3 regions of the Sporomusa sp. 246TCP1 genome follow, and region 1 is predicted to be linked to each of the others. Evidence: riboswitches for the same ligand, from Rfam matches in the RefSeq annotation. Region 1 holds a riboswitch; each other region holds the start of a gene.

Region 1 (10,144 bases):
GGCAGCTTCATGACATGCACTGGTTTGAATTCTTTCATAAGCTCAAACATCTTCTTTTTGCCATCACAGGTCGTTTCGCCAATAATAATGTCCGAATAGAGAAAGTATGGACACTTATCGGTTACGGCAAAGCCATATGAAGATTTAATGAGCGGACAAAAGTTCCGCGGCAGCGTTTTTTCCCCGGCAGGAATCGCTTCCTCTTTAGTGGCACACAAAGCAAAGCCCAGCGCATCAGCAGCCAATACAAGCTCTTGCGGTGCATAGACACAATAAAAACCTACCACCTTTTTCCCTGTTTCTTTAATGTTTTTGAGCATAGCAAATGCATCTGCCATATAATTTACCCCCATTTATCAATTGTTCTAACTTACTTGAAGTGCATCCCAGGCATACAGGGCCGCACCAATAGACCCGGCAAATATCGCCTGGTCATGAGTAATAACCGGCAGCCCCAGCCTGGCTGCAAGTTCACGCCTAAGTGCCTGATTCTGCGCAACGCCACCAGTAAAAGCTACCGGCGGCGTTGGCTGAATTCCTGCCGCCATGGCCGCTACCCGATTAGCAATTGAAGTGTACAAAGCGCCAATAATGGCCTCACGGGTGACTCCCCGGTTGACCAGCCCAATAACCTCAGACTCAGCAAATACGGTACACATTGAATTGATTGTACATTGCTGACCATCAGCCCCCACTTCAATATTGCCAATTTCGGCCACATCAAGCCCCAATGCGTTAGCCATAACCTGAAGAAACCGCCCTGTCCCGGCAGCACATTTGTCATTCATAACAAAATCCTGAACTTTACCCTGCCCATCTATCCGAATCGCCTTGGCATCCTGTCCGCCAATATCAAGCACCGTTTGTGCCTCAGGCAGCAGATAAGACGCCCCACGGGCATGACAGGTTATTTCCGTCATGGCTTTGGTTACAAATGGCAAGTTAAAACGCCCGTACCCTGTTCCCACCAAGTAGGCCGGCGTGATAGCTTCCTGCTTAGCAAGCGCCGCAGCAAGCAGGCTGGCTGCTTGTTCCTTGGGATTCCAGCCTGAAGGACAACTTACATTTTCCAGCTGCACACCATCATATAAGCTCAACTTGATTGCTGAAGAGCCTGCATCAATACCCGCAACTATTATTTGTTTCATAAACCACCTATCACCCAAAGTTGTAATAGATTAACTTAAATATATTAATATAAATATTCTATATATTCATTCGCTATCAGGATCGTTATTCCTGCTATAGTCACATATAAAGTAAGATACCTGTATTATAAGCAATACATTCCCTGTTAAATTTGTATTATTCAGGCAGGAATTTTGGAATTATACGAGAAATACTTGAAAAAACGCAATGGTACTATTTTAACGAAAAGAGGGATGTTATGCTAAAATGGTATAAAAAAAATCAACCTTCTCAAGACTCGCCATCAGCCACTAACACTATTCATACTGTACCTATTACTAAATTAGAAGATATCCAAGTAGCGTATTTATCAGCAAGAGAGCTAAGCGCCGCCGACATTAACAAACTTTGTGAAGTCGCTGATGGCGTAGCTTTTGTTGTAGGTTTTGCTTCGCCTGATAACAATTTTAGCCAGTTGGCGACAACCATAAAGGGCTTATTGCCAGCCAATGTCCCCTTTATGATGATATCCACCGCAGGTGAACTATGCAACAGCACTGCCGATTCCACTATATATAAACCGGCAACTGAAAATCGCAAGAAAATTCTTCTCCAAGCCTATTCTAAAAGAATGGTCAAAAACTGCCAAATCATATCTATTCCTCTGGCTAACGACGACCTAAAAAAAGGCATTGTCGAAAAGAGTGTCGATGAGCGAGTTGCTCAAATAAAATATGAACTTGAGAAAATTCCGCTCAAATTTAGCATCAATAGCCATAATACCGTAGCTTTAGCCTATGTTGACGGTTTGTCAAGTTCTGAAACATTCTTTATGCAAGCTGTTTATGCGAGTAAAAAATTTCCCTGTATGTTTGTGGGCGGATCAGCAGCCGGTAATTTGGATTTTTTAAATACCTACATTTATGATGGTAATGTTGTTAGACAAAACCATGCCGTAGTTTGCCTGCTGAAGTTACATGCCAATTATCGCTATGGTATCTTTAAAACACAGGGTTTTACAAAAGATACGGGTGAATTTATCATATCAGATTCAAATTCGGCTTTACGGTATGTAAGTAAAGTTTTTGATGAAAACTATAATAATATTAGCTTTATTTCACTACTTAAAAAACGCTTTAACGTGCAAACGGTTGAGCAGTTAAATAAAGTGCTTGAGTCCTCTGGGTTTGCTGTTGAAGTTGGTGGTGAAACTTTTGTCAGAGCCATAGCAAAAATTGATGAAGCAAACGATAGAGTCTATTTCTTCTGCGATTTAGCTATGGGCGAAAAACTTTTTGTTGTACGGCGGACTTCATTAGTAGATACGATTTCAAGAGATTGGCAAGAGTTTATTCGCTACAAACCCAAACCTATTGGTGGGATTTTAAATGATTGCATATTACGCCGGTTATTCAATGCTGACGCAATTGGAAAAGTAAATGCTTTTCCGGAAATTGCTGTGGCCGGCTATTCTAGTTTTGGCGAATTGTTAGGATCGAATATTAATGAAACACTGACGGCTGTATTCTTTTTTCATACCAATGATGAAGATGATTTCTGTGATCAATATGTTGATAACCTGCCAATCCACTATAGCAACTTCGAAAAATACTGTTTAGAACGACAACTAAACCAAATTAAAATTGTAAACAGATTTCGTGGCAAGGTTATTGAGTTATTAACTGCCAATAGCAACAACATTCCAACTGTTTTAGATAATGTCAACAAAATAGGTCACCATGTCAGTAACATTGGTAATGATACAAAAAATTTATTGCAAGTACTTACTAAAAATATGAACGGTGTTAATGAATTGATTTCTGTAAATAACCAAATTGCACCAACCATAGAAGCATTGACCGGCAGCACAAAAGAAATTAAGAATGTGTTATCATTAATAATGAATATTGCTGCACAAACTAATCTATTGGCCTTAAATGCTGCTATTGAAGCAGCACGAGCCGGTGAGCAAGGCCGTGGTTTTGCCGTAGTTGCCGATGAAGTACGAAAATTGGCCCAGAATACCCAGAACAGCTTAAATCAAACGAATGCTTCTATTAATAGCTTATTTGAAAGTGTTCAGGAAATATCTGCAAAACTGAGCTCCAGTAGTGATTTCACCTATAAATTTCAAGATGATATGAACAAATTCAATACCGATTTAACTGCTGTCGCTTCGGATATCATCAGTGCTGTGGATGTAATATCTTCATCAATGGAATGTATTGCTGATTTAGATTCATTAAATGCAACTACACAAGGTGAACTAACTAAAGTATCGAATTTAGTTCGCTTTATGGAACGTGATGAAAAGTAATTAAAAAAGCATTCCAGGCCGCGCCAGTCGCGTTGGAATGCTTTTTATTATGCTATTCTTTTTGAAGTTTACTCTTCACCAAACAGAGGGGTAGACAGATAACGTTCCCCGGTATCTGGCAAAATAACGACAATATTTTTACCTTTGTTCTCCGGACGTTTTGCCAGTTCAGCTGCCGCATGCAGTGCTGCGCCGCTGGAGATGCCAACAAGCAAGCCCTCTACGGTAGCAACATCCCGGGTTGCTTGGTAAGCTTCTTCAGTCTGAACTGTAAAGACTTCATCAATCACCTTCGTATTGAATACCTCAGGTACAAAGCCGGCGCCAATACCTTGAAGCTTATGCGGGCCAGGATTGCCGCCTGACAATACGGGCGAATCAGCCGGCTCAATAGCAACAGCTTTAACACCAGGATTTCGTTGTTTAAGAGCTTCCGCAATACCAGTAATAGTACCGCCAGTGCCTACACCGCCTACAATGATATCAACTTTGCCATCAGTATCCCGCCAGATTTCCTCCGCAGTTGTTTTCCGGTGTATTTCGGGGTTTGCCGGATTTTTGAACTGTTGTGGAATCCAGGCATTGGGAGTAGTTTTCACAAGTTCTTCCGCTCGCTCAATTGCGCCTTTCATGCCTTTGGCACCTGGCGTAAGGTCAAGCTCTGCACCTAGCGCTTTGAGCAGTTTGCGACGCTCAATACTCATGGTTTCCGGCATAGTAAGAATCAGCTTATATCCACGGGCAGCAGCAACAAATGCCAGGCCAACCCCGGTGTTACCACTGGTAGGTTCAACAATAACTGTATCTTTATTAATGATTCCCTTATCTTCAGCATCCTTAATCATGGCATAACCAATGCGATCCTTAACACTACCAAGCGGATTAAAGTATTCTAACTTGGCAATTACTTTAGCAGTTATTTGTTTTTTCGCACCATAATTTTTTAGTTCTAATAACGGTGTATTACCTATAAGTTCTGTCAAACTTCCATAAATTTTAGCCATAATATTCATCCTCTCTGATTTGATTACTATTATTTTAACCTTGTTTCCTGCAATAAGTATCGCGTAAGCCGTAAAACTAAAAGGAGGCAATCGAAGCTAACTCAGCCGTCGATTGCCTCCGGTTTTCCGGTCAGCAAAATATATTTATTTCACACTTATACTGTAACACGAATACAATTACCTGTCAACCCAATTTTAAACATTTATCCAGAGACCAAATTGATCTACGACTCACGTTATAGATTTGGGGTAACTTTTTCCTTAAACGTTTGTTTGCCATCTTTCATTTCAAGCACAACAGCGCTCTTGATTGGGTTATGATTGGCATCAATCGTCATCAGGCCTGTGCTTAGTTGCAGATTCTTAGTTTGCTCTAAAGCTTCACGGATTTTTTCAGGATCAGTGCTGTTCGCCCGTTTGATTGCATCAATTAAGAATAAACCGGCATCATAGCCAAGGGCAGAGAAAACGCCAGGTTCCTGGTTGTATTCCTGCTTGTAGGCTTCAATGAATTTCACAACATTAGGATCTTTATCCTGGGAAGAAAAGTGGCTGCAGAAAAACGTATTATTAAGCGGAGCCGCCCCGGCAATTTCTACTACCTTGGCATCATCCCAGCCATCGGCTCCAAGAAACGGCATATTCATCCCCATTTCACGTGCCTGTTTGACGATTTTGCCTACTTCTTCATAATATGCCGGCAAAAAGACAACATCAGGATTCATGGCTTTAATCTTGGTAAGAGTGGCTTTGAAGTCTTGGTCTTTTTGTAAAAAAGCTTCTTTACCTATCACTGAACCACCATTTTGTGTAAACACAGTCTCAAAGGATTGAGAGAGCCCTTTAGAATAGTCTGAACTGCTGTCAATATAAATGACTGCCGTTTTCACTTTCAGCGTGTTGCTGGCGAAATTAGCCATAATCGTACCTTGCAGCGGATCAATAAAGCAAGACCGGAAAGCATATGGACGAGTTTTACCATTATCGACAGTAATCTTTTCGCTAGTCCCAGTTGGGGTAATTAATGGAATTTTATGGTCTTGCGATACCTGCACAGTAGCTATAGTATTCGAACTAGTTGCCGGTCCAAACATAGCTATAACCTTATCCTGGGTAATAAGCTTCGTAATAGCGTTAGTTGCCTCGGCTGATTCTGATTTATTATCAGCCAGCACTAACTTTATTTGTTTGCCTAAAACACCGCCAGACGCATTGGCTTGTTTGATGGCCAGCTGGATGCCATTAACAGCTTGCTTACCGTAGTTGGCCACACCACCGGTTAATTCAAAGTTTCCGCCAATCTTGATTTCGTTTGTTGCTTCTTGTTTAGTACCGCCGCAGCCAGCTAATGCTCCAGCTATAAGCAACGTACTCATCACCACTGCTATTAATTTTTTTCGCATATTTTCTCCCGTCCCCCTCTTTTTCCTCATACCCATTATCCTGCCTCTAAAATACTGAGATGTTCATCCGGAGTGTACTGTGTTGAGGAATGTACTTTTTGCATTCTTTAGTAGAATATACACCTTTACATGTTTGTTGTCAACACACTATTATGCGTCTTTTTTACAAGTACGCGAGTCCGTATTTTACGTACAAAATGGCCTTCGGCAGCATAAGAAAGCTGCTAGCGCGGCCTTTTAATCTTCAGCCAAAATTATAGTAATGCTATCGTCCACGATACCTTTAACCCTTTGAGTATTTTGAGTACTTTGCGGTAATAATAGCCTCTGCATTTTTATACTATCTGTTATATTAAGAAAAGACTTGGCTTGTACCAAGTCTTTTCGGACGCCGACAGAAGCCTTAGTCGTTCCATCGTTGTTATCTATTAAATTCCGTCACCGTAGAGGCCAGTCAATTTGCCGACCCGGTATTTCTCTGTTCTCTCGATCTGCATAATCTGCCCAGCCTGAATTTGGATAGCCACCTTCCCATACTCCATGCCGCTAACTGACTGCAAAATCCGGGTCCTAAGATTACTTGCAGTAGTTGTCCTGTTCACCGCCCCCTTAACCGGGTGCTCACCAAGCCGGATTTTCTCCAGCTTTTCCATTTGAATGATTCGCGAATCCTGAAGTACCAACGTAACCGAACCAAAGCTTATATCCTTCACAGCTTGTTCAAGCAAAACAAGAACTTCCTCTGTAATACTTTTACTCATTCCCATAATCCCCTCTATACCTGTTAGGCACGTTTAGCCCGGTAACCATGAGTCTCCGAAACTTTCCGGCCAATACCCGTAATTTTACCGGTAATACACGAACGGCAATGGGCCGGAGTATCGTTAACACAGATTTTTCCCGGATAAAGAAGATATAATTGGCGATATTCACCTTCTGTGACGTTAGGCATGACTACATTAGCCCCCCGCTGCAGCGCCAGCACCCGCCCCTGCGGGTTTAGGGATTCCATCGCCGTTGTCGCCGGGATGTTAATATCTGGCAACAAAAGACGAATCAGCGCCATAACCTTGGTACTTAATTCAAACGTGCCACCAGCTTCGTCAGCTAAGGGTGTATCAGGATTGGGAATAAATGGCCCTACCCCAATCATATCCGCGTCAATTTCCTTGAAAAAGAGAATATCATCGGCCAATGATTCTATAGTCTGCCCGGGTATACCTACAAGACAGCCTGTACCTAGCTCAAAACCCAGCTCTTTTAAATCGTACAGGCATCTCATCCGGTTATCCCAGCTCATACCAGGATCTAGTTTTTCATACAATTCTTTATCTGTCGTCTCGATTCTAAGAAGATACCGGTCAGCGCCCGCATCGCGATAGGCCTGATAAACTTCTCGCGATTTTTCACCAACACTAATCGTAATGGCCAAATCAAGTTCTTTGATTTTTTTTATTATCTCCACCATTTTAGCGACATCAAACCATTCATCTTCACCTGACTGTAACACCACTGTACGGTAACCGTAGGACTTGGCTTTAACAGCAAAATCAATAATAGTGTCCACATCCAGGCGATAACGGCTGACCTTACTGTTATCACGCCGTAAACCACAATACAAGCAATTTTGCTTGCATCTGTTGGAGAATTCAATAAGCCCACGCAAATGAACTTCATCACCCACATACTTTTGTCGAACCCGGTCGGCGGCGGCAAACACCTCTGCTTCATATTGACGATCTTGCAGCAGAGTGACCAATTCCTCTTTTGTAAGGGTATGAGTTGTTTCCGCTTTATTGATTAACGCCTGAATGTTGGTACGCTCAGTCACAGACACTGCCTCCTCCCTAATAGTTAACACAGATTATTCTTTAAATCATCATATATGGTTTTTTTACTAGCGTCAATATAAAACTGCTTTTAAAAATACTATTGACAAATCCTCTTTAACTATGTAAAAATAAAAGTCATAAAATCACAATAGAATACTAAACTTATCAAGAGTGGTCGAGGGACTGGCCCTATGACACCCGGCAACCGGCATTTTATGCAAGGTGCTAAATCCAGCGGAGCAATCCGGAAGATGAGTTATTTGCGTAGATAGGCGACTCTTCTTCCGGAAGAGTCGTTTTTTCATTATCAATGCGGGAGATGAACGTTTATGAAAATTTCCACTAAAATTGTCCAGTCAGGACTGGTCACCGATAAAACTACCGGTGCAATCAGCACCCCGATTTATCAGACAGCCACTTTCCGTCACCCTGAACTTGGCTGCAGCACCGGCTATGACTACTCCCGCAGTCGAAATCCCACTCGCAAAGCTCTGGAAGAAGCCATAGCTGCGCTTGAAGAAGGCCATGCGGGTTTTGCCTTTGCCTCAGGCCTGGCAGCCATTACGGCCATACTCATGCTTTACCGCCCTGGCGATCATCTGATCATTACTGAAGATTGTTATGGCGGAACCTACCGCCTTCTGGAGCAATTATTCGCCCAATTTGGCTTGTCTGCCACTTTTGTAGACACTAGTGATACTCATCAAGTACGCCAAGCGCTTCAGCCATCAACCAAAGCCATCTTGCTTGAGACACCAAGCAACCCGCTGATGAAAATTGCTGATATCAGGGCGATAACGTCTATCGCCTGTGCCAATAATTTCCACCCCATTCATGTTATTGTTGATAATACCTTTTTATCACCCTACCTGCAGCGCCCCCTGACTCTCGGCGCTGATATTGTCATCCATAGTGGCAGCAAATACTTATCGGGCCACAACGATGTGATTTGTGGCCTGGCAGTTGCCCGTGATCCTGCCCTCTGTGAAAAAATTGGCTTTATCCAAAACGCGACCGGGGCTATCCTTGGGCCACAAGATAGCTGGCTGCTCCTGCGCGGCCTAAAAACGCTTGCGCTTCGCTTACGCCAACAAGAAGAAAACGCCTTGGCTATTGCCAAATGCCTTACCGCTCACCCCAACGTCACCAAAGTCTATTATCCCGGCCTGGCAGACCACCCTGGCCGGGAAATCCAAGAGTCCCAAGCGACTGGTTATGGCGGCATGTTATCCTTTGTTGTAGACCATCCCCGCCTGCCTGCACAAGTATTGCGCAAAATTAAGATTCTCCAATTTGCTGAAAGTTTAGGCGGTGTTGAATCGTTAATTACCTTCCCGGCAGTGCAGACCCATGCTGACATCCCGGCTGACATTCGAGAACGTCTGGGCATTAGCGACTGTTTGCTGCGCTTGTCTGTCGGTATTGAAGATGTGGAAGACATCATTGCCGATTTGGCGCAGGCGCTGGAAGAATAATATCTTTCCGGTGAACTAAATTTTATGAAAAAAGGTGTGATACTATGACTAACTCCAACCTTGACAAATTTGACACTGTGATTGCGCGTCACAACAGCGGCAGTACCAAATGGGATGACGCCGCTGCCCTCTTTGGTTCCAAGGATGTGCTGCCCTTCTGGGTAGCTGACATGGATTTCCCTTCGCCTCCGGCCGTAAACGAAGCTCTCGCCGCCCGAGTTCAGCATGGCGTTTTCGGTTACCCGTCTCCCCACTCCTATGCCTATGATGCCGTAACTGACTGGCTGGATAAACGGCATAACTGGAAAACCAATCCGGAATGGATGGTTAGCACTCCTGGAGTGGTAACTGCTATAACCTTGGCAGTGCAGACCTTTACTAAGCCGGGAGATAAAGTTATTATCCAACCCCCGGTTTATCCCCCCTTCTTTTCCAGTGTACACAACCAGAACCGCATTGTGCTGGAAAACCCGTTAGTTTATGAAGCCGACAGCTATTGCCTGGATTTTGATGACCTGGCGGAAAAAGCCCGCGAAGCCAAAATGCTAATTTTATGCAACCCGCATAATCCGGTTGGCCGGGTTTGGTCGCGCTCAGAGCTAACCAAGCTGGTAAAAATCTGCCTGGAAAACAATGTATTGCTGCTGACAGACGAAATTCACGGCGATTTAGTATATACCGGCCATCAGTATATACCGCTGGCTTCCTTAAATACTGACAGTGAAGACAAAATAATCACGCTTACCGCCCCCAGCAAGACTTTTAACACTGCTGGCCTATATACCTCAATTGCTATTATTCCGAATAACAAATTACGCAGTCAATTTTCTCAAACCGTCCAGCAATTGGGCATCAGCAAAAACAATGTATTTGGTATCACCGCTCTGGAAGCTGCTTACCGCCATGGTGCGCCGTGGCTTGATGAGTTATTAGTCTACCTTGAAGGCAACGCCCAATATCTGACAGAATATATTGCTGCCAACAT
Region 2 (10,144 bases), 1.7 Mb from region 1:
GAAAATGTAGAGTGCTTATGGCCCAAACTGCTTACCGCCATTGAAGGGGCAATCGGTAATCTTATGAAAATGCGGGAAGCGGAAGGGTCCAACATTGAGCAAGACCTGGAAGCGCGGGTTGATAAGCTCCAGACCTATATTGCAACAGTAGAGGAAAGGGCACCGCAAATTCTTGTCGAATACCGGGAAAAATTGTTAGTCCGCATGCGTGAACTACTAGCTGCCGCAGGGGCCGAGCCTGATGAAAGCAGACTGCTCCAGGAAACAGCCATATTTGCTGACAGGACTAATTTTACGGAAGAGATTGTCCGGCTCAAAAGTCATTTAGCACAGTTTAACACAACGATTAAATCCTCTGAAGCGGTAGGACGTAAACTGGATTTTATTGTTCAGGAAATAAACCGGGAAACAAACACTATTGCTTCCAAGGCAAATGATTCTACTATTGCCAATGTTGTGGTTGAAATTAAAAGTGAAATAGAGAAGGTCAGAGAGCAAATCCAAAACATAGAGTAATATAGAAGCATTACATCTAAATAGCCTATAAATTTATAGGAGGAGTTCTAATGGATATAAAATTGATTAATATTGGCTTTGGTAATATTGTTTCGGCTAACCGGATTATCTCTATTGTCAGTCCTGAATCAGCCCCCATAAAACGTATTATTCAGGAAGCGCGTGACAGGGGTATGCTTATCGATGCTACATACGGCCGCCGGACTCGCGCTGTAATTATTACCGACAGTGATCATGTCATTTTATCGGCAGTGCAGCCTGAAACAGTAGCTCACCGCCTGACTAGCAAAGATACTGCTGATGACCCTGCTGAATAATCTTGGAAAGGAGATAGCCTATGCCATGCCGCAAAAAGGAATATTAATTGTTGTTTCCGGTCCTTCGGGTACTGGTAAAGGCACCGTTTGTCGAGAGTTATTGCATAGCAACCCCTATTTGAAATACTCTATATCGGCTACTACACGGTCGCCCCGGGCAGGAGAAGTGGAAGGAATAAATTATCTATTTGTTGCCAAAGACCAATTTAAAACGATGATTGAAAATGACGATCTCCTGGAATGGGCCGAAGTCTACGGTAATTTTTATGGGACACCACGTCACTATGTGGTTGAGCAGTTAAACAAAGGATATGATGTCATATTAGAAATAGATACACAAGGAGCCATGAAAGTTAAAGAAAAATTTCCGGAAGGTGTATATATATATATTATTCCACCTTCGCTGGATGAATTGGCTGACAGAATTCACAAGCGCGGCACTGACAGTCCTGATGTCATCAAAAAACGCCTGGAGTGCGCCAGTAGTGAGCTTTCCCTGGCACATAACTATCACTATATTGTAATGAATGATCAGGTGGCGACAGCCGTACAGAAAATCCAAACCATTATTGCGGCTGAAAAATTAAGGGCACAGCGTAACACAGCTTTAATTGATCATCTCTATTGTACTGGTTGTGTTGGTAATGAGGTACCAATACTGTTAAATAATAAATAAGGGGAAACGCTATGATTAATCCGTCATTAGATTCTTTAGTAAAAAAGGTTGACAGTAAATACACACTGGTAGTGCTAGCCGCCAAACGGGCGCGGGAAATTATGGATGGGCAGCAACCGCTTATTGAATGCAAATCCAACAAACCAGTGACAATTGCGTTAGAAGAAGTTGCTCAGGGAAAGATGACCTATGAGCGCACTAAAACTGGTATTAAATAGGAGTCAATGATGTCTTCAGGTCAAAACATTGTTATGGGAGTTAGCGGCGGAATCGCAGCCTACAAGGCAGTTGAGGTTGTCAGCCGTTTGAAAAAAGCGGGTTGTAACGTCAACGTTATCATGACCAAAGCGGCCACAGAGTTTGTCACACCGTTAACTTTTCGTGAACTTAGCGGTAATCCGGTAGTAACTGATATGTGGGAAGAACCCAAAACCTGGAACGTACAGCATATTGCCTTAGCTAACTGGGCGGATGTGTTTCTTGTTGCACCTGCTACTGCCAATATTATCGGTAAAATCGCCAATGGCATTGCTGATGATATGCTTTCAACTACCATTATGGCTACCAAAGCCCCGGTAATACTGGCACCGGCTATGAATACCAATATGTATCTTAACCCGGTTACTCAGCAAAACTTAGCCAAATTGGCAGGGCTAGGTTATCATATTATAGAACCTGCTACCGGCTTGTTAGCGTGTGGTGTTGAAGGGCCGGGTCGGTTGCCGGAACCGGTATTCATCGTGGATAAAGTAGCAGCGCTGCTACATAACTGTCAGGATTTACGGGGGCGACGCATACTAATTACAGCGGCCGGTACCCGTGAGGCTATTGACCCTGTCAGATATATTGGTAACCGTTCGAGCGGCAAGATGGGGTATGCTCTTGCCGGGGCAGCAGCCAGACGGGGGGCTGAAGTCATACTTATTTCCGGTCCGGCAAATCTGTCTGCTCCACCGGGAGTAAGTATTACCAGAGTAGAAACAGCTGCCCAAATGCAGGCTGCTGTACTTGCTGAATTTGATACTGTTGATATTGTAATCAAAGCTGCAGCTGTCGCGGATTATCGTCCAGAACTGGTAGCTGAACAAAAGATAAAGAAGACAGGGAACACTTTGACCATTAATCTCGTTAAGAATCCGGATATTCTGTTTGAGCTGGGGCAAAGAAAAAAAAAGCAAATACTAGTGGGTTTTGCCGCCGAAACGAAAGACCTTATGATTCATGCCCGGGAAAAATTGACTAAAAAAAATCTTGATATGATCGTTGCTAATGATATCACTTTGCCTGGGGCCGGTTTTAATATTGATACAAATATTGTAAAAATCATCCATAAAGATGGCGGTGTCGAAGAACTTCCTCAACTGAGCAAACAGCAAGTAGCTGAGATCCTTTTAGATAAAATCAGTACACTACTGACAAAATTTACTTGATTTTTTTAGGCAATTGGTTTAAAATTTTTTTGAAGTGAAAATAGCATATACTATACTCATCAAGAGTGGTGGAGGGACTGGCCCAATGAAACCGCGGCAACCATTTAGCATGTTTATGTTAAAAACGGTGCCAATTCCGACGGTAAAACCGTGAGATGGGAGTGGAATATCACACCTCCCTTGCGGGAGTTCTTTTTTTAGTAACCAGTAGGATTAGGAGGAATACTATTTTGACCAAAAAACGTGTGCTGTTTACATCTGAGTCGGTAACGGAAGGCCACCCTGATAAAATAGCTGACCAAATTTCCGACAGTGTGCTTGACGCTATTATAGCCCAGGACCCTGAGGCCCGGGTAGCTTGCGAAACATTAGTTACCACAGGGATCGTACATGTAGTAGGTGAAATTAGCACGAAGTGCTATGTTGACATTCCCAAAATTGTACGTGAGACCATTAAAAGCATTGGTTATACCCGTGCCAAGTATGGTTTTGATGGTGAAACCTGCGGTGTATTAACTTCCATTGATGAACAGTCGGTTGATATTGCTTTAGGTGTAGACAGGGCACTAGAGGCAAAGCAAGGTGAGATTGATGCCATTGGTGCTATTGGCGCCGGTGACCAGGGCATGATGTTTGGTTACGCAACAAATGAAACTCCGGAATTTATGCCGCTGCCTATTGCCTTAGCCCATAAATTGGCTCGACGTTTGTCAGAAGTTCGTAAAAATGGCGACCTGAATTATTTGCGTCCTGATGGTAAAACACAGGTCACTGTTGAATACGAAGATGGCAAACCAGTGCGTGTTGACACAATCGTAATCTCAACCCAGCATAGCCCTGACGTTGACCGTGAGACCATTGAACAAGACCTTATCGCTAAAGTAATCCTTCCCATAGTTCCAGAAGAATTATTGGATGCTAAAACTAAATACTATATTAACCCAACCGGCCGGTTTGTAGTGGGTGGACCGCAAGGAGATTCCGGTTTAACCGGACGTAAAATAATAGTTGATACCTATGGCGGTATGGCGCGTCATGGCGGCGGTGCTTTTTCGGGTAAAGATCCCACAAAAGTTGACAGGTCTGCTGCTTATGCTGCCCGCTATGTTGCTAAGAACGTAGTTGCAGCCGGACTAGCCGATAAATGTGAAATTCAATTGGCTTACGCCATCGGTATTGCTCGTCCGGTTTCTGTCATGGTAGAAACTTTTGGAACTAACAAAATTGCAGAAGATAAAATCGTTGAACTTATCAACAAACATTTTGACTTACGGCCTGCCGGGATAATTAAGTCGCTTGATCTTAGACGGCCTCTTTATCGCCAAACAGCCGCCTACGGTCACTTTGGCCGTACTGACGTGGATTTGCCCTGGGAACATACTGATAAAGCCGAACTTCTTCGCCAAGAAGCCAATATCTAAAGTGACCTTAGCACAAACCTGGGACAGCGGATAAACTTATTAATTGATAGCCAATGGTAATACTAACATTGCTGGACCTATAATTCAGTAATAAGGAGGTATTCTATTGGTTACTCAGAAAAATACCACACAATCTGTTTACCATGTTGGCGGCATCAAAGGTGACCACTGCCGGGACCGTATTGAACATACGTTGTCCCATCTCCAGGGTGTTGCCTCAGTTAAGGTGGATATGGCTTCCAGGCAAGTTGCAGTTAGCCACGATGAATCGTTACCTTCTAGCGGAATTGAAGAAACACTACAATCACTTGGCTATTCAGTTCTAAGTTAGGAATAAGCATATGAAGCTTCATTTTTCGCCGCAAAAAAGGAAACGGATTAAACATTTTTTTAAACGTTTGCCGATGGACACCGGTCTTGATTGGGAAATGGCCGCTCATTACCATGAAAAACCGGTAGCAGGTATTTGATAGATAAAAGCGAATATATACTTTAGTTAAAAAAGGGGACTGAACAAGTCCCCTTCTCTTTATCCAGAGGGAAAGGCTAACCTTTCCTGGATTGAGAGCTAATCCGGTGAATAAAGAAATAATACTTTAGGTGAAAACATGTCAAATACCGCCCAAATAATTGTAAATATTCCTACTCGCAGCATAACTAAGCCTTTTTCTTATCTTATTCCCGCACACTTGTCTTTTGCAGATATAGGCTGGCGCGTGCTGGTGCCATTTGGTAATCGAAAAGTAGAGGGATTTATTGTCGGGTTAGAGGCTGAAAATATTCCCGGCTTAAAAACCATTCTTGATGTTCTGGATGATTATCCGTGGTTTGATAACAACATGTTAGAAACTGCCAAATGGCTAAGTAATTATTACCTGTGCTCTCTGGCTGAAGCAATGCGGTTATTTATTCCAGGGCAATCAGGCATCAAAACGCAAAAAGCATATCAAGTACCGGGTACGCTTGATTGGGAGTATACCAAAAGGTTACTAAATGATAAACCACCAGAGTACCTTGCAATACTTAACTACATTGATGAACACGGTCCGGTCACATTGACCGACCTTGCTAAAAGATTCACCAGTATTGCAGGCATGATAAAATTCTGTTTACAGCACAAGCTAATTGTAACTGCTGATACTGTCAGTAAGCGCGGCAAGGCTAACTCAACAATGCTTATTAAGCTGGCCGTAAGCCGGGAAGTCGCTGACCAAATGGAAAAAGCGCTGCCTAATTCTAAAACTGCCCAACGGCGTTTGCTCAAGGCGCTATTATCTACACAAGAACTAAATGCAGTTGAGCTGCGCAGTTTGGCTGTTACCCAGGCTACTGTGAAAAAACTAGCTGAACAAGGGCTTATCACTATCTGCAGTGTGCCGGTATTTCGTAATAGCTATGCTGGAGCTCAGCCCAAAGCTGCTGAATTGACCTTGACTACAGAGCAGTTACAGGCCCTGCAGCAAATTATTCCAGCGATAAATGACAGTATATATAAATCCTTTTTAATTCATGGTGTTACCGGCAGTGGTAAGACGCAGGTTTACATTAATGCAGCAGCTGAAGCGCGGCGTCTTGACCGCCAGGCTATCGTACTGGTACCGGAAATAGCGTTAACAAGCCAGATTGTCGCTCGTTTCCGGGCGGCCTTTGGTGATGATGTAGTCGTTATGCATAGCAAGCTTTCAGTAGGTGAACGGTATGATGCCTGGCGACGGCTGCATGCAGGACAGGCCGGCATTGTCATTGGCGCCCGGTCAGCATTGTTTGCGCCGGTTAGTCAGTTAGGCCTTATTATCATTGATGAAGAACATGAGTTTACCTATAAGCAGGAGGAAACACCCCGTTATCACGCCCGGGAGGTGGCGGCAGCCAGAGCTAAATTTGCTGGAGCTACTGTACTGCTTGGCAGTGCGACACCTGCTATTGAAACCTATTACCATGCACTGCAGGGAAAACATAAATTATTGCCGATGAATAAACGGGTGGATGATATACCGATGCCGGCAGTTACTATTGTCGATATGCGGCAAGAACTGGCACAAGGTCGCCGCAGTGTCATTTCACTGCCTTTGCAGACCATGTTAACCGAAATCTTAGCCAGGAAAGAACAGGCTATTATTCTGCTTAACCGTCGCGGCTACTCAACATTTGTTCTGTGCCGTGAGTGCGGTCATGTCCTTAAATGCGGCCACTGCGATATTTCACTTGTCTATCATGCTCCCACTAGTATCCTGCGCTGCCATTATTGTCAGGAACGCCATGCAGTACCAGACGTTTGTCCTGAATGCGGCAGCCGGTACATCCGTTATTTTGGTGCAGGCACCCAGAAGGTGGAAGAAGCGCTGAAAGAGTTATTCCCAGCCGCCAGAATTGTACGTATGGATCAAGATACTACCCGTGGCAAGCTGGCCCATGACAAGATTCTTGCTGCTTTTGCTGCCGGTTCGTATGATATTCTCCTCGGTACACAAATGGTGGCTAAAGGTCATGATATTCCCAATGTAACCGCAGTTGGTATTATTTCAGCAGATACAGCACTCAACTTACCTGACTTTCGAGCAGCGGAAAAAACCTTTGCCCTCCTGACTCAAGCTGCGGGGAGAGCCGGACGTGGCAGTAAAACAGGACGAGTAGTCATGCAAACATATAATCCGGAGCACTATGCGATAACTGCCGGGGCAGAGCATAATTATCGGGAGTTTTATCAACAAGAGCTGAGCTTTCGTCAGCAGTTAGGCTACCCGCCGTATACGAATCTGATAAAAATAACAGTACAAGCTAATGACGAAACCATAGTTCACCGTCAGGCTAACCAAGTAGCCTCAGAACTTACGCAGTCATTGGCTATGGCCGGCGCTGCCATTATTGGACCATTTCCGGCTGCGGTAAATAAAGTTAAGGATATTTTCCGGGTGAATATTCTCATTAAAACCAAGGATTTACCCACAATAACTAAACAAATTAGCACGATGAGCATAGCGAATCAAAAAAATATTATTATCGATATTGATCCTGTTAATGTTCTATAGTCTAGCAGAACTACTTTCATGCTGAGCTAATCTATGGTAAAATTTTTTTGATGGTCTATAGAGGCTGTTATAAAATACCCCTCTTTGCTGTTGAGCCTTTCAGCATAGAAACCGGGTATGCCCTTGCTGTGCGACTTTTTGGTGTTTAACACCGGGGTATTTTATAACAGTTAAAAGAATAGTAAGGAAAGTGTGTTTTTTGAAACACACTCTGATAGGTAAGGAGGAACACAGAATGTCAGTAATGGAAATTAGAAAAGCAGGTGACCCGGTTTTAAAAAAAATTGCTGCCCCTGTTGAAAAGATTGATCGCAAAATCAAACAATTACTTGATGAGATGGCTGAAACCATGTACGCTGCCGATGGGGTAGGGCTAGCCGCACCGCAGGTTGGTGCTTCTCTACAGCTAGTTGTCATTGATGTTGGCGAGGGTATCATCGAGCTTATTAATCCTAAAATTGTTGCCTGCGAAGGCTGTGAAATTGCTACTGAAGGCTGTTTAAGTGTGCCCGGTATGTTTGGTGAAGTTGAAAGATACGCTACCGTAACAGTGGAAGCGCAAAATAGAGCTGGTAAAATGTTTCGGATTAGCGGTTCAGGTCTGTTGGCGCGGGCGTTGCAGCATGAAACAGATCATCTTAAAGGTATTTTGTTTATTGAATTGGCTAAAACCATACACAAGGGGTAATTAGATGAAAAAATTACGGACAGTATTTATGGGAACACCAGATTTTGCGGTACCTTGTTTAGATATGCTGGTTAGGGAGGGCTACTCGATAGCCGCAGTTGTCACCCAGCCTGATCGTCCCAAGGGACGTGGTCAAAAACTTGCCTATTCGCCGGTTAAAGAAGCGGCTTTACACTATAATCTTGCCATCTTACAGCCTGACAACATTAAAAACGATGATTTCTATAACCAGATTGCCGCTATTCAACCTGATGTTATTATTGTTATCGCTTTTGGACAGTTTCTGCCCCAAAGAATCTTAGACTTACCGCTTCAGGGCTGTATTAACGTGCATGCCTCGCTTTTACCTAACTATCGGGGATCAGCACCCATCCACTGGGCGATAATCAACGGCGAATCAATGAGCGGTATTACTACTATGTATATGGATGCCGGCATGGATACCGGTGATATGATTATTAAAGCCGCAACACCAATTTTACCAGTTGATACTACCGGCAGTCTTCACGACAAATTAAAAGACTTAGGCGCAACCGTACTATCAGATACCTTGCAGCAAATCGCAGCCGGCAATGCACCACGCGTATCGCAAAACGATGCTGCGGCAACTTATGCCCCGCTGCTTTGCCGCAACACGGAACGCATCGACTGGCACCAACCTGCAGTAGCTATCCATAACTTAGTACGCGGCCTGAATCCCTGGCCGGGAGCGTACTGCAAACACCAAAATAAATTGTTGAAAATATGGCAGACTAGAATAGTTAACGAATCATCACCCTGCTCTCAGTCGGGACAAGTTGTCGGGATCACCAAAGAAGGGCTGGTTGTTGAAACTGGTAAAGGGACTATTGAGTTGCTGGAAGTGCAGCCTGAATCTAAACGGCGAATGAAGGCCTGTGACTTTGTTTGTGGCTACTCCCTTACAATAGGCAATATGTTTGAATAAGAAGGTGTCAGGGATGATTGAAATAATGCACAGACCTCGTAAACGTTTGTTTCTAACGCTAATTCTTGTTAGTTTATTCCTGGCAACTGTATCAAGTTACGGTATATGGGTCGTCAGTCTGCCAGGGTTAGCAAATATCAGTGCCTACTTACCGATGATGCTGGGCATTGTTTTAGCAGCTGCTATTTTAGCGATTGCCTGTGGTGTTGGCGGTATTATTTTGGCTATTTTAGGATTTAGGACACTGGGTATTTTTCAGGGTCTGGCATGGTCAGCGATTAACCTGCTATTCCCAGTGGCAATTTCCATTGGTAAGCTGTTTGATGTGGATAAGGAACGGGTTGAACGTTCTTTTATTGAAGTAAGCAATCATTTAATCAAACAAAAAAAAGTAATGGTGCAACCGTCTAAGTTGCTGATTATGACACCACACTGCTTACAACATGAGTCCTGTCCTTATAAAATTACGCGCGATGTATCAAATTGCCATCACTGTGGGCAGTGCCAGATCGGCGACTTAGTGACACTTGCTGAAACCTACGGTGTTCATTTGGCAGTAGTAACCGGTGGTACGTTAGCCCGCAAGGTAATAAAGACTATCCGTCCCCAAGCCGTACTGGCTATTGCCTGTGAGCGCGATCTTACGAGTGGTATTCAGGATGTTTTTCCATTACCGGTAATTGGCGTGCTCAATGAACGACCATTTGGGCCTTGCTGTAATACACGCGTTGATCTTGCTAAGGTGGAAGCAGCTATCCAAAGCTTTTTACCCAAAGAGGTGCATTGACATGACTAATAAAATAGTGGACGCCCGGGAAATTGCGTTAAAAATACTTAATGAAGTTGAAAATAATGGTGCTTATGCTAATATTGCACTCGCAAAAGAAATAAACCGTCAAACACTTCAGGGACAGCTTTCTGATCAGGACCGGCGGTTTATTACAGAGCTAATATATGGAACTGTTAAAACCGGCGCTACTTTGGATTGGATGCTCAGTTGCTATTTGAGCCGTCCGCTTGCCAAAGTAGCTCCTATTATTAGAAATATTTTGCGGCTAGGTATGTACCAGTTATTTTATCTTGAAAAAGTACCTGCATCGGCAGCCTGCAATCAGGCTGTT
Region 3 (10,144 bases), 2.9 Mb from region 1:
ACCTGGATTGTTGCTAAAATGCATCAATTGTATGTACCGTTTCTAAAAACGGTGATGAAGTACCATAAAACAACCATTGTGATTGCTGTTGTCGTGATGATTGCCGGGTTCTCACTGCTACCGCTTATTGGCACTACCTTTATGCCGGCATTAGATGAAGGAACCTTCTTAGTCATGCCGACCATGCTGCCCAGTGTTTCCCTTACGGAAGCAGTAGAAGCTGCTAAAACCATGGATAAAGTCATTATGGATATTCCGGAGATCGACATGTCTGTGGGGAAAGTAGGACGTGCCGAGTCGGCCATGGACCCAGCGCCGATTAGTATGATAGAAACCATTGTCACACTAAAACCAAAAGACCAATGGCGGCCTGGTATGACCAAAGAGACGATTGAACAGGAAATGATGGTCAAACTAGCCAATATCCCAGGACTTAATTTGGCCTTTACCCAGCCGATTGCCGGTCGATTATCCATGCTGACCACCGGAGTTCGTACCGAACTTGGCATCAAACTCTATGGGGAAGACCTCAAGGTGCTGCAGCAAAAGACCTTTGACATTGAAAAGGCACTGGCAACCGTGCCGGGAGTCAGCGATCTGTTGGCTGAACGGGTCTTTGGTGCTTCTTATTTGGAGATTCAAGTCAATCGGGAAAAGGCAGCCCGGTATGGGCTTAACATTGCCGATGTTGAAGATGCCGTTGAATTAGCGGTAGGTGGCAAAACCGCCACCACGACCATCGAAGGCCGCAAACGATTTAACGTCTTAGTGCGTTATAACCGGGAAAATCGAGAAACCATAGACGCTATGCAAAATATTCTCATTCCGGTAACCGGTGGCAACGCCTTGGCGAAAAGCGGTGGTGGCGGGATGAGCGGCATGGGTGGTGCTGCAACTGCACCTGCAGCTGGGCCGGCAACTGGTGCCCACGTGCCGTTAGGCGAAGTAGCTCAGTTCCAGGTTGTGGACGGTCCGTCGATGATCAGCAGTGAAAACGGTGTCTACCGGATGAGCGTGCAGATGAATACCCGGGGTCGGGATGTGGTTAGTTTTGTTGATGAAGCCAACAAGGTTATCAAAGAAAAGGTTGATTTACCTCCCGGATATTCTCTAAAATGGACCGGCCAGTATGAAAATCAGCAACGGGCGAAAGACCGGCTGTCACTGGTAGTGCCAGCGGTCATCGTGCTCACCTTCTTCTTACTCTATATGACCTTTAAGTCTGCCAGCGATGCTTTCCTTATCCTGATGAACATTCCGTTCTCCTTAGTGGGTGGAATTGTAGCCATGTATGTTACTGGCACCTATATAACGGTAGCAGCTGCTGTTGGTTTCATCGCTCTCTTTGGGATTGCGGTGCAAAACGGAGTCATCATGGTGACCTACATTAAACACCTGCGGGACCACAAAACATTAGAAGAGGCCATTATTGAAGGTGCATTCACTCGCTTGCGACCGGTTATGATTACCGCCTTGGTTGCTAGCTTGGGCTTGTTTCCATTACTCTTTGCGACTGGTACCGGTGCTGAGGTGCAGCGGCCAATGGCTACTGTAGTTGTGGGTGGTTTGGTTACCTCTACAATTTTGACGCTGATTGTGCTGCCATGCATCTATCTGGTTTGGAACCAATGGCGTGAACGCAAGAATCTTAATAAAATCAATTGGAGGCTATTCAATTATGAAAAAAAGTAAAGTAGTACTAGGTATTTTAGCTATTACCGTAGTTATGTCTCTACTAGCTGGTTGCAGCTCTAGTGAAAAACCGGCGGCTCAGGCACCGGCCAGTCAAGAGCAAGCTGCAACTGGTCATCAAGGGCATAGTGCGGCAATGCCGAAGGAAGACCCGATGCCCATGATGAAAGAGCTGGATAAATATTTACAAGACGTGGTCAAGCAGGTGAAGGCTGGCCAAACCATGGACGCGCAAAAGAGCGCCGCACAACTCGTGAGCACCACTGATAAGGTTATGCCGCATATGATGGATGCCGGTTTAAAAGATAACCTGCGTAAAACAGCAGTTGAGATAAAAGACAGTGTAAACTCAGGTAAAACAGACCCCAGTGCCTTAGAGGGCAAAGTAAAGGTTATGCAGGATCTTATGAAGCAGACGAGCACCCACCTGCAAAGTATGAGTCATTAAGTAGTTCGGAAAGGTGGGGCGGACAGTATAGTATAACTGGAAGTGCGCGTGATATTAAAGCCTGCCAGGATAGTTACTACATACTTGTAGTCGCTATTCCTGGCAGGCTTTTAATGCTTGTTTTTTGGTATTGTGCAACAAGGTCAAATTCGACGCCAGTAGTGAATGAACGATCTGGAACACTTGCTGGGAAAAATTATCTAAAATACTCTTACTTGCTGGAAAGGATAGGAATGTTGTATAATGTAATGATATAAAGTGGACAATCTTAAGGAGGATTTGCATGAATACCGAAATTGAAGCAATTGATAAAGAGCCTGGCGCTAATCCTGCTATGCCTGCTAATTTTATCGAGGTTAGCATTAATGAAGATATAAAGACAGGGAAATATGGCGGTCGGGTACATACGCGCTTTCCACCAGAGCCTAACGGCTATTTGCATATTGGTCATGCTAAGTCGATTTGTCTAAACTTTGGCTTGGCGATTAAATATGGCGGCAAATGCAATCTGCGTTTTGATGACACTAATCCTACTAAAGAGGATGTTGAGTATGTAGACTCAATCCAGGAAGATGTAAACTGGCTGGGGTTTGATTGGGATGACCGTAAATATTATGCCTCAGATTATTTTGAAAAAATATATGAGTTGACGATCGAGCTTATTAAAAAGGGCATGGCTTATGTCTGTGATTTGACTGCCGAAGAGACCCGGCAATATCGTGGTACACTGACAGAACCGGGAAAAGAAAGCCCCTATAGGAGTCGTACAGTTGAAGAAAATCTGGAACTTTTTGAAAAAATGCGTGCTGGCGAATTTCCAGAGGGTAGTCGGGTACTGCGAGCGAAAATTGATATGGCTTCGCCTAATCTAAATATGCGGGACCCTGTTTTGTATCGTATTGTATACACAAAGCACCATCGTACCGGCGATACCTGGTGTATCTATCCCATGTATGATTATGCTCATCCGATTTCTGATTCGATTGAGAATATAACACACTCCATCTGCACGCTTGAATTCGAAGACCATCGCCCGCTGTATGACTGGACGTTGGCAACATTAGGCATTTATCAAAGCCGGCAGATTGAGTTTGCCAGGTTGAATATAACGAATACTATTATGAGTAAGCGTTACCTGCGCCGACTGGTAGAAGAAGGCTATGTCAGCGGCTGGGATGATCCCCGGATGCCGACAATCTCTGGCCTGCGGAGGCGAGGGTTTACCCCTGAATCTATCCGCGATTTTTGTGATCGCATTGGTGTGGCTAAAAGTAACAGCCTTGTGGATGTTGCTATGCTGGAACACTGTATTAGAGAAGACCTTAACACAAAAGCACCGCGAGTGATGGGGGTGCTTAAGCCCTTAAAAGTGATTATTGACAACTATCCGGCAGATCAGGTAGAAGAATTAGTAGCAGAAAATAATCCGGAAAATCCCGAGATGGGTTCACGGACAATGCCATTTTCCCGGGAAATATATATTGAGCAAGATGATTTCATGGAAGATCCGCCCAAAAAATTCTTCCGTTTGGCTCCAGGTAAGGAAGTTCGTTTGAAACAGGCCTACATAATCAAGTGTGAGCAGGTAGTCAAAGACGAACAAACTGGCGAGATCGTAGAATTACACTGTTCCTATGATCCAGATACCAAGAGTGGCAGTGGTACTGCCAATCGTAAGGTTAAGGGTGTGCTGCACTGGGTATCAGCTGCCCAGGCAGTGAAAGCCGAGGTGCGTCTCTATGATTATCTGTTACTTGATAATCAAAATCACGAAGAAGCCGAAGGGGCTGCTAAGGATTTTGTAGATACACTAAACCCGAACTCGCTGGAAGTGCTGGCTAATTGTTTAATTGAGCCCAGCATCAAAACAGCCCAAGTGGGTAATCAGTTTCAGTTCATGCGGAACGGCTATTTTTCTCTTGATCGCGATTCCACACCACAAATGCCGGTATTTAACCGCATTGTGTCACTGAAGGATTCCTGGGCCAAGCAAGGGAAAAAATAGCAGTGGAAAAGACTTTTGTCGGCAGGAATGTTGACAAAAGTCTTTCTGTAACATTTGAGAGACGGGGTATTGGCAAGTGTTGGTTTTGATAAAATTTTTGTACATAACCTTTTTGTTGCCGCCAGGCATATTTATTGCTGCATTAACTGTTTGTTGTGTATGGCTGCATAGGCACAAACAACGGGGTATGGGAGCGCTGGCAGTGATAACGGCGCTCTTGTATCTCATTTCCATTCCGTTGGTGGGGGATTGGTTACTGCGATCTTTAGAGAGCCGTTACCAGCCACCGGCAACTGTTAGTGGTGATGTTATTGTCGTGCTGGGAGGCGGAGCAACAGCAGACACACCTAATGTGCATGGCAAAGGGCATTTGATGGGCTCGGCTGCCAACCGCTTACTGACAGCAGCGCAGCTATACCATAGTACTGGTGCACCAATCATCATTTCCGGGGGGCAGGTATTTGCCAATACTGGCAAGGAGGCAGAAATCGCACGTCATATCCTGTTGGGAATAGGTATTCCTGATGAGAAGATCATTGTGGAAGGGCAGAGCCTTAATACTACTGATAATGCTAAATTTACCAAGCAGATTTTAGCGGAACGGGCTTTTACAAGTCCCATACTAGTTACTTCGGCGTTTCATATGGAACGCTCAGTGGGGCAGTTTACCAAATATAATATGACCGTATTGCCCTATCCTACCGACTATCAAACAAATACTCGCTTTATCTTTGAATGGCATCAATTGTGGCCTCGGGCTGATGCTTTCTATAACAGCCAGTTAGTTATTAAAGAATATCTTGGGCTGATGGCTATACGTTGGTTTTAACGTAACTGTATACACGAAGGAGTGGTAATTTGAAAATTTTACTTATTGGTGGCGGCGGGCGTGAGCATGCGTTGGCTTGGAAATTGGCGCAAAGCCCCCGGGTAGAAAAAATATACTGTGTTCCGGGAAATCCCGGAATTGCGGCTGTGGCTGAATGTGTGTCTGTTGATATAACAGATAATGAGGCTTTGGGTAAATTTGCGCTCGAACACAACATCAGCCTGACTGTTGTTGGCCCGGAGTTACCGCTAACCAACGGTCTTGCCGATCATTTTGCTGCGCTTAATCTGAAAGTATTTGGTCCGTCCCAAAAGGCAGCGCAACTAGAGGGTTCTAAAGCCTTTGCCAAAGAGATTATGCATAAATATCATATTCCCACTGCCGTCTCGGCTGCTTTTACTGACATTGACAGCGCACTGGCCTATATAAAAGAACAAGGCGCACCGATTGTGGTTAAAGCTGACGGATTGGCTGCCGGTAAAGGCGTCGTTGTTGCCCTGACAGTAGAAGAAGCTATTGATGCTGTTACGATGATGATGCGTGATAAGGCATTCGGCAATGCCGGCAATTTGGTGGTTATTGAGGAATATCTGGCAGGAGAAGAAGCTTCTCTGCTGGCCTTTACCGATGGTACTACGGTTGTACCGATGGTTGCGGCTCAGGACCATAAGCGGGTATTTGACAATGATCAGGGACCCAACACCGGTGGAATGGGAACATATGCTCCGGCCCCGGTTGTTACTCCGGCTGTGCGGGAACAAGTATGGCGTGAGGTCTTGCAGCCGGTTGTCGATGCTATGCGGCAGGAAGGTATCGTTTATAAAGGTTGTCTGTATGCTGGATTGATGATTACGGCTCAGGGGCCAAAGGTCATTGAATTTAATGCTCGTTTTGGCGATCCCGAGACACAGGTCGTGCTACCGCTTTTAGCCAGTGATTTGGTGGATATCATGGAAGCCTGCGCGGATGGACGACTGGCTGATGTAACCATCGAATGGGAAGATAAGGCCGCTGTATGTGTTGTGCTGGCTGCGGGTGGGTATCCTGGGAGTTATAATAAAGGGGATAAAATTACCGGTCTTGATCAAGCAGAGTTACAAGGGGCAATGGTATTTCATGCTGGAACAGGCACGGTTAACGGCCAGATCGTCACCCACGGCGGCCGGGTACTTGGCGTGACGGCGGTAGCCGCTAATCTCCGGGAAGCTGTAGATAAGGTTTATCAGGCTGTACCAGTGATAAACTTTGCTGGTATGCAGTACCGTAAAGACATTGCTCATCGGGCATTTAACCGGAGTGACAGGTGAAAACGTTGAAGAGGTGTATGCTTTAATGGATGCAGGCTTAACAGCCAGTAATTTAGTAGTCATTGCGGTTACAGTTATTGGTATTGGTCTGACGGCTATCGGCTTGCCTGGCAATTGGTTGATCTTTTTTACTGCTTTAGGCTATGGATATTTGGAAAGCTTTACTCATATGAATACTACTGTGCTGCTGCTGCTTTTTGGCGCGCTGTTAACAGGGGAACTGGCCGAATTTGTTGCGGGGTCGCTGGGAGCTAAAAGGGAAAATGCCTCGCGTGCGGCCATTGCAGCCGCTTTTATTGGTGGCATTGCCGGCGGTATAATCGGTACAGGATTCATGCCAGGACTTGGTTCTATTGCCGGGGCGATTGGTGTCTCCTTTGCCGCCGGATATTTAGCGGAGTATGCGTCTACTGGAAATCAGGAAAGGGCAACCAGGGTAGCCAAAAGTATTGTCATTGGCCAGACGTTGGGTTTAATTTTTAAGCTAGCTGTAGCCATCGGGATGGTGGTTTTTTTAATCTCCCAGCTTACGTGGTGACAGGAGGAAGTACGATGAAACGTCAGCAAATACTAGAAGCCGCTTATACTATTTTCTCCCGCAAGGGGTATCATCGTGCTACAGTGGATGAAATTATTGCTCTGGCTGACACTGGTAAGGGTACAGTATATAAGTATTTTGTCAATAAAGAACAGCTCTTTTATACCCTTATAAAAGAACGGAGTGCTAATTTTGAGGCCGAACTTAAGGAAATTTCAGTTCTTACGGAACCAGCTTTGAACAAAGTAAAAAAGGCTATCAGGATATTTCTGGAATTTTATATTGCTAATGCTGATTTGTGGCGGGTGCTCATGCATGAGATGCGTGGCTTAGGTCATGAAGAACCATCAAACTTCACCGAGGCGCAGCGTGAAAAATATCGCGAAAGATTTGTTCATACCATCGGGATATTGCAAGCTATCTTACAAGAGGGTATAGAACAGGGCACTATTCGTAATTGTGATATACATAAAGCTGCTCATGGTTTGTTCAGCGTCATTGTTATGATGGTATTTCAGGGTTTTGTTGAGGATAGCAGGGAATCCATTGATACGGCAGCCAACAGTATTGCCGATGTTTTCCTTTATGGTGTTGCTGCGTTAAAAAAGTGAGTCAGGATTTCCCTGACTCACTTTTTAACTTAAAATGCGGGTACAATGGCACCTTGATATTTTTCATTAATAAACTTCTTAACTTCTTCGGAAGTCAGGGCTTTGGTTAATTTTTGGATTTCTGGGCGGTTTTCATCACCTTTGCGAACAGTGAGAATATTAACATAGGGTGAGTCTTTTTGTTCAGTAAACAGAGCATCTTTGGTGGGGACAAGCTTGGCTTCCAGTGCATAATTAGTGTTGATGACGGCTAAAGTAAGGTCATCAAGCGAACGCGGTAGTTGCGCAGCTTCAAGCTCGCGGATTTTTACACTTTTGGGGTTATCAGTGATATCACTGATAGTAGCAGTAACACCGGCGTCATCTTTGAGTTTAATGATGCCGGCTTTGGCTAGCAAGGCTAGTGCACGGCCGCCGTTGGTGGGGTCATTGGGGATGCCGATTGATGCACCGTTTTCCAGATCATTTAGGTTCTTGACTTTTTTGGAGTAAATACCCATCGGTTCGATATGTACAGCAGCAGTGTAAGTCAGATCAAGGTTGCGTTCGGTACAAAACTTAGTCAGATAAGGGATATGCTGAAAAAAATTGGCATCCAGTTCTTTTTCTGCCACAGCCATGTTGGGACGGACGTAATCGCTCATTTCGACAATAACCAGGTTGATGCCTTCTTTTTCAAGCATTGGTTTGACAACATTGAGAATCTCAGCATGCGGTACGGCGGTCGCGCCAACTTTAATTGTTTTCTTTTCAGCAACTGACGGTGCGGGGGTGCTCTTGCTGCAACCAGTGACAAAGGCAGATAAGGCTAATACTGCAATTATTACTAACAGGGTAAACTTCTTCATAAAGTGATTCCTCCTAAAATTAAATTAAAATAACTAGAAACAAAATATCCTCCTTTCGAAAAAATGTAAGCCTCTTCGGCAGTCCGAAGAGGCTTGTTGTCCAGTTCTTCATCTGCCAGGAGGTAATCCTGTGGAATTGGCACCGTTCGCAGATGCGATGGTTGCCGCGGCATCATCGGGCCATTCCCTCAACCAGCTCTTGATGAACAATATTTAAATTATGAATTTCATATTAGCATGCATAAGGATAGCTGTCAACTAAAAAAAGTGGTATTTTGTGTAAAAAACGGGGATTTTATAGAAGAGGTTTTACTTGAATAAAGATGGAAAGTATTAAAGAAGGAAAATCTGGGTAAATGGCGAATAAATATACAATAGCAAGTATTACAGGGAGGCTAGAAGTATGCCTACAAATCCTAAATTGAAAGATAGGCTTACCGATCAGCTGTTTAGAGGAATTTTATCGCTAAACAGTGAGGAGGAATGTTATCAATTTTTTGAAGACGTATGCACAATTGGCGAACTTAAAGCTATGGCTCAGCGCCTGGAAGTGGCGCGACTGTTAAAGGCTGGCGTTATTTATGATGATATAGTTGCTGCTACCGGTGCCAGTACAGCGACTATCAGCAGGGTTAAGCGCTGTCTGTATTATGGTGCTGATGGTTATAAGACAGTATTAGATAAGATAGAAAACAGTTGACTAGAATGGAGTGAACACAATGAACAGAAATAATTATGTGCCGCAAATTCCCTATGGAACACGTGATCTGCTGCCACGGGAAGCAAAACAAAAGCGTATTGTCGAGGGAGCTCTTGCCGAGTTGTTTTCCCGTTGGGGTTATGATGAAGTGGTAACGCCAACTTTTGAATATATGGAAACAATAACACTGGGTACAGGCAACGCGATTCAAGAGCATGTGTTTAAATTTTTTGACAAGAATAATCGTACGTTAGCACTGCGCCCTGATATGACAACACCGATTGCACGGGTAGCTGCGACAAGATTTAAAGAAAGGCCGCTGCCGCTGAGATTGTTTTATCTTACTAATGTATTTCGGCATGAGCAGGCGCAGGCTGGACGACAGTGTGAATTTTACCAGGCTGGGATTGAACTGTTAGGGGCTCCGGGACCAGCTGCTGATGCCGAGATTATCGCGTTGGCGGTCGAAGCCATGCTGGAGGCAGGCTTAACCAATTTTCAGATCGGTTTAGGTCAAGTTGCATTTATTAACGGTCTTATGGCAGAGAGTGGATTAACTCAGCGGGATCAGCAAAAAGTAAAATATACTATGGTTACTCGCGATTTGGTGGGTTTGGGTGAGGTTTTGGCCCAAAGCGACCTTAGTCAGGCAGCCAGGGAGATATTTCAGCAAGTTCCGCTCTTACATGGGCGGGAGGATATGCTCAGAGCAGCTTACCGGCTTGTTACTAACGAACAAAGCCGCGCCGCATTGGATAATCTGGCCGATATCCATAAACTCTTAACAGGTTATGGCGTTGAACGGTATGTCAATTTTGATCTGGGTATCATTCGCGATTTTGATTATTATACAGGCATGGTCTTTGAGGTCTATACACCAGGCCTGGGTTTTCCACTATGCGGTGGTGGCCGTTATGATACTATGTTGGCTTCTTTTGGTGTTCCTAATCCGGCCACTGGTTTTGCACTTGGCATTGAACGGATGCTATTGGCACTGGAACGTCAGGGGATTGATGTTAGTGTCCGCGGTAAAGACGTATACATTGCCTGGGCAGAGGGTAATCTGGCTGAGGCCATTGAAGCGGCCAAAGAATACCGTAAAACAGGCCGCCGAACAGAATTAGCGCTGGCTGGTTGTTCAAAGACGGCAGCTGAAAAGACGGCTA

What was found. Region 1 has a riboswitch for S-adenosylmethionine ahead of AC1ECB_RS00460 (trans-sulfuration enzyme family protein). Riboswitches for the same ligand answer to the same signal wherever they lie in the genome.
Region 2: linked by a shared signal. The riboswitch ahead of metK (methionine adenosyltransferase) and the one ahead of AC1ECB_RS00460 (trans-sulfuration enzyme family protein) in region 1 are both predicted to bind S-adenosylmethionine.
Region 3: linked by a shared signal. The riboswitch ahead of AC1ECB_RS15115 (MetQ/NlpA family ABC transporter substrate-binding protein) and the one ahead of AC1ECB_RS00460 (trans-sulfuration enzyme family protein) in region 1 are both predicted to bind S-adenosylmethionine.

What each region holds. Positions count from the first base shown of each region.
Region 1 is NZ_CM170492.1:86,926-97,069, reverse strand. Features, by position in the region: gene AC1ECB_RS00495 (double-cubane-cluster-containing anaerobic reductase) at 1-338, opposite strand, end outside; gene AC1ECB_RS00490 (acyl-CoA dehydratase activase) at 366-1,148, opposite strand; gene AC1ECB_RS00485 (methyl-accepting chemotaxis protein) at 1,388-3,445, shown strand; gene cysK (cysteine synthase A) at 3,514-4,449, opposite strand; gene AC1ECB_RS00475 (ABC transporter substrate-binding protein) at 4,686-5,852, opposite strand; gene AC1ECB_RS00470 (DUF2292 domain-containing protein) at 6,281-6,613, opposite strand; gene hydE ([FeFe] hydrogenase H-cluster radical SAM maturase HydE) at 6,637-7,683, opposite strand; SAM riboswitch class I at 7,844-7,942, shown strand; gene AC1ECB_RS00460 (trans-sulfuration enzyme family protein) at 8,014-9,159, shown strand; gene AC1ECB_RS00455 (MalY/PatB family protein) at 9,204-10,144, shown strand, end outside.
Region 2 is NZ_CM170492.1:1,826,725-1,836,868, forward strand. Features, by position in the region: gene AC1ECB_RS09085 (YicC/YloC family endoribonuclease) at 1-516, shown strand, start outside; gene remA (extracellular matrix/biofilm regulator RemA) at 567-833, shown strand; gene gmk (guanylate kinase) at 859-1,509, shown strand; gene rpoZ (DNA-directed RNA polymerase subunit omega) at 1,521-1,727, shown strand; gene coaBC (bifunctional phosphopantothenoylcysteine decarboxylase/phosphopantothenate--cysteine ligase CoaBC) at 1,737-2,939, shown strand; SAM riboswitch class I at 2,993-3,101, shown strand; gene metK (methionine adenosyltransferase) at 3,170-4,360, shown strand; gene AC1ECB_RS09115 (heavy-metal-associated domain-containing protein) at 4,467-4,691, shown strand; gene AC1ECB_RS09120 (hypothetical protein) at 4,702-4,830, shown strand; gene priA (primosomal protein N') at 4,969-7,389, shown strand; gene def (peptide deformylase) at 7,625-8,077, shown strand; gene fmt (methionyl-tRNA formyltransferase) at 8,082-9,023, shown strand; gene AC1ECB_RS09140 (DUF116 domain-containing protein) at 9,037-9,810, shown strand; gene rsmB (16S rRNA (cytosine(967)-C(5))-methyltransferase RsmB) at 9,827-10,144, shown strand, end outside.
Region 3 is NZ_CM170492.1:3,178,243-3,188,386, reverse strand. Features, by position in the region: gene AC1ECB_RS15150 (efflux RND transporter permease subunit) at 1-1,692, shown strand, start outside; gene AC1ECB_RS15145 (hypothetical protein) at 1,679-2,140, shown strand; gene AC1ECB_RS15140 (glutamine--tRNA ligase/YqeY domain fusion protein) at 2,424-4,145, shown strand; gene AC1ECB_RS15135 (YdcF family protein) at 4,222-4,974, shown strand; gene purD (phosphoribosylamine--glycine ligase) at 5,004-6,281, shown strand; gene AC1ECB_RS15125 (DUF456 domain-containing protein) at 6,307-6,819, shown strand; gene AC1ECB_RS15120 (TetR/AcrR family transcriptional regulator) at 6,834-7,430, shown strand; gene AC1ECB_RS15115 (MetQ/NlpA family ABC transporter substrate-binding protein) at 7,460-8,278, opposite strand; SAM riboswitch class I at 8,384-8,487, opposite strand; gene AC1ECB_RS15110 (YerC/YecD family TrpR-related protein) at 8,682-8,978, shown strand; gene hisZ (ATP phosphoribosyltransferase regulatory subunit) at 8,998-10,144, shown strand, end outside.